DNA from 3 places in the Exiguobacterium sp. RIT452 genome. Region 1 is predicted to be linked to each of the others. Evidence: riboswitches for the same ligand, from Rfam matches in the RefSeq annotation. Region 1 holds a riboswitch; each other region holds the start of a gene.
What was found. A riboswitch is a leader RNA that binds a small molecule or an ion and turns the genes downstream of it on or off. The one in region 1 is predicted to bind thiamine pyrophosphate.

Region 1 (3,279 bases):
AGACGACCATCCGCGCCGCTTCACGACGATTTCGATCCATTACCGGCTTGAAGGCGATTTACCGGAAGATAAGGTCCGTCGGGCGATTTCATTGTCAAAAGACAAATACTGCTCCGTCTCCCAATCGTTGAACGCAGAAATTGAAGTCTACTATTCAATCAACGGCGTCCGAAACGAGGAACCGATTTGAAGCTGTTTTTCCCTGTTGTCTTCGCAACTGTCCTGTTGTCCGGTTGTGCCGACGAGACGGTGAAACCGGACGAACCGGCACCGAAGCAAGCCGAAGAAACAAAACAGCCGAAACCACAAAAACCGGAGCAACCGTCTGCCCGGGAACAAGTGGAAAATGAACTTAAGCAGACGGTCTCTCAGATGTCGACGGCGGAAAAAGTCGATCAACTGCTCTACATCGGTGTGGCCGGAACAGCATTGACGGAAGCGGATCGCCGGCTGTTGCAGCAACATGCGCTGGGTGGAGTGTTGTTACTCGGCGGTAATATCACGTCATCCGGCCAACTGAAGGCATTGACGGCTGACATCAATGAAGCGCAAACGTCGGATCAACGGGCATTCGTCGGTTTTGACGAAGAAGGTGGACGGGTCAGCCGGGTTCCGGACGCACAACTCAAACTGTCGCCGAGCCTGGCATATGGTCAAAAAAATGATCCGGAATTAATGGAAGACGTCGGGCAGACGCTTGGCTCCATTTCCCGTTTTTACGGATTCAACATGGATTTTGCACCGGTCCTTGACGTCAACAATAATCCGGCGAATCCGATCATCGGCGACCGGGCGCTCAGTGCGGACCCGCAACAAGTGGCACGACTCGGTGTGCCATTGATGCAGGGAATGAAGGAAGAAGATATCGTGCCGGTCGTCAAACATTTTCCGGGACACGGAGATACGACCGTCGACTCGCATGTCGGTCTGCCGCGGGTCGATGCGACGAAAGCGGAACTTGAGCAGACGGAGCTGGTCCCGTTTAAACGGGCGATTCAAGACGGGGCTGAAATGGTCATGGTCGCGCATATCCTGTTCCCGGCTCTCGACAAAAATCGACCGTCCTCGTTATCGAAAGAAGTCATGACCGGTGTGTTACGGAGTGAACTGAAATTTGATGGTGTCATCATCACGGATGATCTCGTCATGGGAGCCATCACAGAACGGTACGGATTAGCTCAAGCGGCAGGTCTTGCACTTGAAAACGGTGCGGATATGGCGATGTTTTCCTCACCCGGCGCGTACGCGTCCGTTCACAAGGAAATCATGGCGCGGATCAAACAAGGGAAACTGTCGACAGCCGATCTCAACCAGAAAGTCATGCGGGTCTTACGCTTAAAACAAACGTATGACTTGTCGCAAACGAAACGTGTCGACGAATACCAACGCTTGATCGAGCAGGTCAAAGCGGTCGAATCGGACATGCGACACTAATCAAGGGTGGAACTAATCGGACTACCCGTGGTAAACTACAGACGTACCACACAAATAAATATCTACACTAGGGGAGTCTCGCAGCAGACTGAGACGGAAGTATCCGGACCCTTTGAACCTGATCTAGTTCGTACTAGCGGAGGGAAGTGGTATCCGATCATCTATCGAGGGAACGCCAAGCGTCGCCCTTTTCGTAGGACCACTCCATCAGTTCATGGGGTGGTCCTTTTTCGTGTGGAAAGGAGGGGGAACGATGTCACATTTACACCTGATTACAACCGGACGCGACAGTAAGGAAGTGCTGGAACAGACCCTTCCGCAGCTCGCACTGTCCGTCGATCGCATCCACTTACGGGAGCCAACCTGGTCAGTCCGGGAATTGGTTTCCTGCATTGATACGTTGCTCGACCAAGGAGTCCGCGCAGACCAGTTGGTTGTCCATGACCGGCTCGATGCTGCACTCGTCACCGGCACGACCGTCCAGTTGACACGCCGCAGTCTGTCGGTCGAGCGTGTCCGGGCACAGTTTCCGACGATCTCCATCGGTCAATCGGTTCACTCGTTGACCGAAGCGATGGTGGCGGAACAAGCCGGCGCCGATTACGTGATGTACGGTCATATTTTTGAGACGGATTCGAAACCCGGCGTGGCGCCAAGGGGGCTCGATGCGTTACAGCAAGTCGTCGACTGGACATCGATCCCGGTCATCGCCATCGGCGGAATCAAACCGGAAAATCTGTCTGATGTCTTAACGACCGGGTGTAGCGGAGTTGCCGTCCTGTCCGGGATTTTGGGACAAATCCATCCGGCGGAAGCAGCCGGACGGTTCCGGGCGGTGATTGGACGATGAAACAACCGGATGTATTAATCGTCGGTGCCGGTATCATTGGTTTGACGCTCGCCTATGAGTTATTAAATCGGGGGCAAAGTGTTCGCGTGCTCGATCAGTCGGCAGTCGGACAAGGCGCGACACGGGCGGCAGCGGGGATGCTCGCGACGGACGAAGAACTGTCGGAACCGTTACATGCGTTAGCGGCAGTCAGCCGTGTCCTGTATCCGCAGCTTGTCCGTCAATTGTTCGACGAGACCGGGTTGACGAGCGGTTATCTCGAACTGCCGTTTCAGCTGCGCCAGGCAAAGCAAACCGTCCAATTTGAACGGGTCGGTCAAGTCGATCCTCCGTTGCTTGTCCGTGCGTTACGGCAAGCGATTGAACAGCGGGGTGGCGTGATTGAAGAACAGGTAAGTGTCTTGCGTCTTTTGCGGGACAGCGGGACGATAACCGGGGTGGAGACAAGCCGGGGACAACAGGTTGGTCGGCAGGTCGTCATCGCCGGCGGACGAGGATCGGAACCGTTGTTGCAAACGATCGGGATTCCGATTGATACGCTTCCGGTCAAAGGTGAGTGCCTATCTGTCCGTCTCACAACCGGTCGACTGGAGCAGACTTTGTTTCATGAGACGGTGTACCTTGTCCCGAAAGCAGACGGACGGATTATCATCGGCGCAACGGAACACGTTGGTGAGGAATCGACGACGGTCAACGCGGGCAGCATCTCGGACCTGTTGGCGGCAGCAATTGACGTGTATCCGCCGATCCGTGATGCGGCACTGGTTGACATCTGGTCCGGTGTCCGGCCGCAGACCCGTGACGGCTTACCGTATCTTGGACGGGTCAAAGGAATTGACGGTTTGTTGGTCGCGACGGGACATCACCGGCACGGCATCTTGCTCGCTCCGGTGACGGCACAAGTCCTCGCCGATTGTGTCATGAACCGAAAACCGGAAGTTACGCTGGAGGCATTTTGTTGCAGACGACACGAGGAGGAGAATACATGCAGATCC
Region 2 (3,279 bases), on a different contig from region 1:
GATCGCCGTCAACTTTGCTTTTCAGGGAACAGAATTGATTGGTGTCGCTGCCGGTGAATCGAGTGATCCCGAAAAATCAATTCCAAAAGCCATTCGCAACACTGTCTGGCGGACATTCATCTTTTTTGTCCTCTCGATCACGATTGTCGGTGCCTTGATTCCCTATGAAACAGCTAGCGGAATCAGCAGTCCGTTCATCATGGTATTTGACGCCATCGGAATTCCTTATGCGGCTGACTTGATGAACATCGTTGTCTTGACTGCCCTGTTATCCGTTGGAAACTCAGGCTTGTATGCGGCGACACGGATGTTATGGTCGATGTCGCAGGAAGGTATGATTTCAAAAAAACTCGCAATCATCAATTCGCGCGGGGTACCGATGCGCGCGTTGTGCTTTACGATGTTATTCGCCATGTTATCACTCCTGACCGCCTTTTTTGCAGAAGATACCGTCTTCATCTGGTTGTTGTCACTCGCCGGACTCGGGGCGCAGGTCGGATGGATTTCGATTTCTGCTTCACAGATTGCCTTCCGTCGCCAATTCATCAAAGACGGACACTCTGTCAATGAGTTGAAGTTCAAGACACCATTTTTCCCGGTCTTACCGATTCTCTCATTTTCTTTGAACCTGCTTGTTCTGATCAGCCTTGCCTTCCAAGCGGATCAACGGATCGCCTTATATATCGGTGTTCCCTTCTTCCTTTTGACATGGGCGTCGTATCATTGGTTCGTTAAAGGAAACCATCTCGCTGCCCAAACGGAACGTCAGGCAGCCAGTTCGACCTTAGAACCATAATCCAAAAGAACGTGATCGGCTGCAGGAGTGATTTCCTGACCGTCACGTTCTTTTTTCAGTCATTTTTTATTATCAGAGAGACTTCGTAATACAATCACTTCACCCGTGTGGACCGTGACATCGGCAAGCTGATGATCCGTCCATTCATTGCTGACGGTTAAGGAGCCGCCGACGGGCACGTCATGATCGGTCAGCGGATACTTGACACCCCGAAGCGTTAAACGGGTCGGAACAAGTGGGATGAAGGACAGGTAATGATACTGGTCTGCCTTGATTTGATCGTGTCCCTCCTGTAAGAAACGCACCTCTTCCCGCTTCGTCACAAGACGGGCTGCCGGAAACTGTTTCAATAAATAGACGTTTTGCAGGGTCATATCCAGTCGACCACCTGTCGCCCCGAAAATCAACACGTCCGTCACTTCATACTGTTCGTTGACATGACGCAAAGCGAGCTCTAAATCGGTTTCATCTTTTTCAGCCGGATGAATCACCGCCCCTTCCGGCGTATATCCAAGCGAATCAAAGTCGCCGATTGCCAAGTCAAACGCAAGACCTTGTTGTACTAGCGTAGCGACACCGCCGTCGACAGCGATGACCACCGTGTTCTCGTCGATGAACGGCGTTAAGGACGGGATGTCCTCGACCGGTCCTGCTGCAACAATCACAGCCCGCATCAGACACCTCGCGCCGAATAACGGAGGAGTCGTGGCGCCGTCGTAAACAAGAGTCCTGCGACGATACCGCACAACAGATACGACGGAACCATATACGTCGCATTGTAAATCAAGGAGTACGGGACGACCGGACCTTCTGCGTATTCAGCAAAGAAGACGATTCCACTGATGACATGGCAGACATACCGTAATCCGGCACCAAGGAACGTCGCCATCAGGACGATGGCCATCAAACGTCCGTTTTTCCCAGCCGCTGCCGCCTTTTTGACTTGACGGGCAAATAAACCACTCAGTCCAACAACACCAAATGCAATCGTATAATCGAGTAACGGTTGGACGACCGTCAAGATTTGCGGCGCGAACATCAGCTGAATCGTTCCGACGAGAGCTCCTGTCACGACACCACCCACGACGCCGTGACGGAACGCCATCACAAAAATCGGTAGCATCGCTAAGCTGATAGCTCCTCCTTGAGGCATCTTAAAGGGAATCAATAAATCAAACACCACTCCGATACTTGCAAAAATTGCAATTTCCATTAACATTTGTAGCCGTTTCATACTTGTTTCCTCCTAAAAATAAAATCGCAGGACGGCAAAAAGGCAGTACGACGAACGCCGTACTGCCTGCGTGCGCCACATCCCTACGTCCGTCTGAACGGAACAGGTTCGAAGGGTTAAAGTCCAATCACTTCTCTCAGCCGCTTGACGCGACACCCCTTGCGGTCATCATTAAGTTTTGTTTGCCTTTTTATTATACGTGAGCCGCATTCCGAATACTAGTGATTGCTTCCGTATAATCAGGTGCATTGTAAATCGCGGATCCGGCAACAAGGACGTTCGCCCCGTTTTCGATGCACAGCTTCGCTGTCTCCGCATTCACACCCCCATCAATTTCAATTTCAAACGTCAGTCCACGCTCTGCCTTTAGGTCTGCAAGTTGCTTCAGTTTCGTCATGACACCAGGCAGGAAGGCTTGACCGCCGAATCCAGGATTAACCGTCATCAACAAGACCATATCGACCTCTTCTAAGACATGTTCAATCGTCGTAAGCGGTGTATGCGGGTTCAGAACAACCCCCGCCTTCGCACCCGCTGCTTTGATTTGCTGGAGGACACGATGCACATGGTTCGTCGCCTCAACATGGAAGGTCACGATGTCAGCACCTGCTGCAACAAAAGCCTCCACAAAGTTTTCCGGACGATCAATCATTAAATGAACGTCGAGAACCATATCTGTTTTTTGGCGTAAACTGTTTAAGACCGGTAAACCAAAGGAAATGTTCGGGACAAACTGACCATCCATGACATCAAAATGAATGTAATCGGCGCCTGCCGCCTCGACAGCTTTGACGTCCCGCTCCAAGTTTGCAAAATCTGCTGATAAGATTGATGGTGCAATTTTAATCATCTCAATACCTCCGGGCTCGATTCTTGATTTCCTCTACAAACATACCATAATTCGTATACCGTGAGGGCATGATTTCGTGTGCTTCAATTGCTTCTTTGACGGCACATCCCGGTTCATTCAAATGCAGACATCCCCGGTATTTACAGTCATCCTGCAAGGCGACGAATTCTGGAAAACACCAACGCAATTCTTCGAGTTCCATTTCATGCGGGAAATCGAGGTTTGAAAAACCAGGTGTATCGGCGATTAACCCTTCACCGAGCGGAATCAAGGTGACATGTCGTGTCGTGTGTCGACCGCGTCCGAGTGATTTCGAAATATGACTCGTTTCCAGGGCCAGCGAAGGTTCAAGCGCGTTGAGCAACGAACTTTTTCCGACACCGGATTGTCCGGCCAGTA
Region 3 (3,279 bases), on a different contig from region 1:
TGTCTTCCTGCCCGATATGCAGTCCTGCCTGCACGAGCTGCGCGATATCGATCCGGTCATTGATGATAAGCGGAACCCTGTACCGGTCCGCGAGTGCTTTCAGTTGAGTGGCCGCTTCTAGAAATTCCTTTCCGGAGGCTTCTTTTTCCCGCAATTGAACGATCGTCGCCCCGCCCTTGATCGCCGCTTCCACTGCTTCGACCAGCCGGGGTCTGGATTGAAGACGTGGATCCGTCACGGCATACACTAAATAATCAGGCTTCATTAAAGTGCACCTCCCGGAGTGTCTCCTCTGTCATCAAGCTGACGGCATTAAACAAACCGGTCCGAAAATCACCGATTCCTTTTTTCTCATCCGCCTGCTCCCCGGCTTTCCCCATCAAATAGGTTCCTAAAGCAGCAGCTTCAAAACATGCATAACCAGTCCCTAACAGCGTCGCAATCAAAGAAGCTGTCATACATCCCGTCCCCGTCACTTGACCGAGCCGTTTCGTTCCAACATCAAGATGAAGCTCGTGCTGTCCGTCCGTCACGAAGTCAACCGGTCCTGTGACCACAATGACTTGATTGGATTCGGCCGCAAACACCCGGACTGCATGAAGATCAAGCGATTCTCCTTCGGCGACGTCGACTCCCTTTGTTGTCGTCGCCTGCCCAAGTAGCGTTTTGATTTCTGAAGCATTTCCTTTAATCACCGTAAATTGAATCTGTTGCAGCAATTCCTTCATAAAATCCGTTCGTAAAGTAGTCGCACCTGCTCCGACCGGATCCAAAATGATCGGTTTCCCTAAACGATTGGCGGTTTTACCTGCCAACAGTTGCGCCTTTCGCATCGCAGGATTCAGCGTTCCTGTATTGATCACGACGGCATCGGCAAGTGCCACCATCTCTTCAACTTCTAACAAATCGTCCGCCATGACAGGAGATCCGCCGAGTGCAAGTGTCATATTGGCACAATCATTGATGGTTACGGTATTCGTCAAATGATGGATCAATGGTTTTTTTTCCTCAATGGTTCGTAACATGATTTTCCCTCCAGAATTCATAAAAGTGATGCGTCGGTCCAATCCCGTGACCAAGCGCAAAACCATGACGAATCGCTTCCGTCACATACCGCTTGGCATGGGCTACACTGTCGGTAAGCGAGTCCCCTAACGCAAGGCGTGCTGCAATCGCAGCTGACAACGTACAGCCTGTCCCATGTGTATGCAGACGATCCAGACGCTCCTGCTCAAAGAAATGATGTTGACCTTGAGTGTATAAAAGATCCGTGGCTTGTTGCCCTTCCAAATGTCCGCCTTTCAGCAAGACGGCATCCACCCGTTGTTTAGACAGCTCGATTGTGGCCTGCCGCATCTCCTCGATCGATTGAACCGGATAACCGATCATCCGCTCGATTTCCGGAATATTGGGCGTCACGAGTGTCGCGAGCGGTAACAGTTCCTCCATCAATGCCTGCTTCGCATCCGTCTGCAGTAAATCGTGCCCGCCTTTCGCGACCATAACCGGATCTAAAATGATCGGAACGCGACAGTGCTTGAGTTGTTGCGCGATGACGTGGATGGTTTCTTGATTCGAGACCATCCCGATTTTGACGGCATCCACACGAATATCTGAAAAAATCGAGGTGAGTTGTGCCTCGACGAGCGCCGGCGACACATCTTCAACCGCCTGGACCCCCAACGTATTTTGGGCAGTGATTGCTGTAATGACACTCATACCGTAGACACCAAGGGCGGAGAATGTTTTTAAATCTGCCTGGATTCCCGCTCCACCACCAGAATCAGATCCTGCAATCGTCAGTACATGTTTCATATCGTTTCCTCACTTTCGTGTGAGCAAATCTAAGGAGAGAAAACGGACGACAAAACAAAAAGCGCCGTCCGCTGTAAAAAAGCAGACGACGCCATGAACGACCGGTTATACCGGACGATACTTTCATGTCTTCGATCTCAACTTTCCTACGCTGGTATTATCCAGTTCAGGTGACAGGGTCGAAAACAGAATGGTTTTCCTCTCAGCCGGACTCCTCCAGCTCCCCTAGTTGCTCGTAATAATATTCTTTTTCACTGTAGCACAGCCATAAAAAAAAAACGAGCCGAAGCCCGTTTTTAGAAATATCCGAGAGGATTGACCGTATTCGCCGGTCCTGTCGCACTATACTGGTATCCACCAACATGTAACTCAAAGTGAAGGTGTGGACCCGTTGAATTTCCTGTGCTTCCAAGTGTTCCAAGTGATTGTCCTTGTGATACGGTTTGACCCGCCCCAACAGATAACGAATTCATATGCGCATAAACCGTCGTATACACTTGTCCATCCAGGAAGTGTGAAATCATGACATGATTTCCGTATGGTCCGCCACTTCCGGCTGTAATGACTGTTCCTGCTGCTGCTGCGCGAATCGGCGACCCGACAGGACCACGGATGTCGACTCCATTATGGAATGTATACCCATTTACACCACTTGCTGGTCCGAATCCTTGTGAGACACCACCGGCTGCCGGTCGAATAAACTTCGCCGATCCAGCAGGCACACTGACGACAGGTGCAGGACTGTCTGCTTTTCCAGTCGACTTACGTGTCGTGTCAGCCGCTGTTTTTGAGGCTTGTTCAGCTGCTGCTTGTTCAGCCGCCGCTTTTTCTGCTGCCGCCTTTTCTGCTGCTGCTTTCGCTGCGGCTTTTGCTGCCGCAATGGCACGTTCCTGTGCTTCCAGTGTTGCCTGTAATTCTTTTGCATCGAGTAGCTCTGTCGTAAATTTCACTTTCCCTTTACGCAGCTTTTTCAACGTTGCACTTCGCTCTTTCATCTGCTGTTTCAACTGTTTCTTTTGAACAAGTAAAGCTTCTTTTTCTTGAACACGTTCTGCTTTTTTCGTAACAAGTTCAGCTTTTGCTTCAGCTAATTTTTCTTGTGTTTCCAAATACGACACGATCATCTTATCATCTTGTTCAGCGATCTTTTTTCCTGCCATGACACGACTGAACAGATCCCCTAAGTTTTTTGATCCAAAAATGACTTCTTCCCATTTAATTGAATTCCCATCATTTTCTTGAAGAACCCGTAACCGATCTCCGAGCAATTCCTCTTGCTTGGCTAACATTTCTTCATAACGAATAATCTCTTGTTCAAGATCTTCAATTTGCACATTCAACTGACGAATTTGCTTATTTTTTTCCGAAATCCGGAAGATGTTTTCATTAATCGCAGCATCAATTTTGTTAATTTCTTGTTGTTCGCTGGATATTTTAGCTTCCTGTTTTTTGATGGCTTTTTCC

Region 2: it holds a riboswitch for thiamine pyrophosphate, as region 1 does, so the genes downstream of both, thiT (energy-coupled thiamine transporter ThiT) here and D3D03_RS02690 (thiamine phosphate synthase) in region 1, are expected to answer to the same signal.
Region 3: it holds a riboswitch for thiamine pyrophosphate, as region 1 does, so the genes downstream of both, thiD (bifunctional hydroxymethylpyrimidine kinase/phosphomethylpyrimidine kinase) here and D3D03_RS02690 (thiamine phosphate synthase) in region 1, are expected to answer to the same signal.

The regions. Positions count from the first base shown of each region.
Region 1 is NZ_QXJB01000001.1:530,937-534,215, forward strand. It holds gene D3D03_RS02680 (OsmC family protein) at 1-190, shown strand, start outside; gene nagZ (beta-N-acetylhexosaminidase) at 187-1,434, shown strand; TPP riboswitch at 1,494-1,596, shown strand; gene D3D03_RS02690 (thiamine phosphate synthase) at 1,688-2,284, shown strand; gene D3D03_RS02695 (NAD(P)/FAD-dependent oxidoreductase) at 2,281-3,279, shown strand, end outside; gene thiS (sulfur carrier protein ThiS) at 3,270-3,279, shown strand, end outside.
Region 2 is NZ_QXJB01000002.1:231,141-234,419, forward strand. It holds gene D3D03_RS06695 (amino acid permease) at 1-796, shown strand, start outside; gene D3D03_RS06700 (thiamine diphosphokinase) at 856-1,470, opposite strand; gene thiT (energy-coupled thiamine transporter ThiT) at 1,470-2,030, opposite strand; TPP riboswitch at 2,094-2,200, opposite strand; gene rpe (ribulose-phosphate 3-epimerase) at 2,224-2,880, opposite strand; gene rsgA (ribosome small subunit-dependent GTPase A) at 2,882-3,279, opposite strand, start outside.
Region 3 is NZ_QXJB01000005.1:102,108-105,386, reverse strand. It holds gene thiE (thiamine phosphate synthase) at 1-265, opposite strand, end outside; gene thiM (hydroxyethylthiazole kinase) at 255-1,025, opposite strand; gene thiD (bifunctional hydroxymethylpyrimidine kinase/phosphomethylpyrimidine kinase) at 1,009-1,815, opposite strand; TPP riboswitch at 1,942-2,052, opposite strand; gene D3D03_RS12060 (murein hydrolase activator EnvC family protein) at 2,112-3,279, opposite strand, start outside.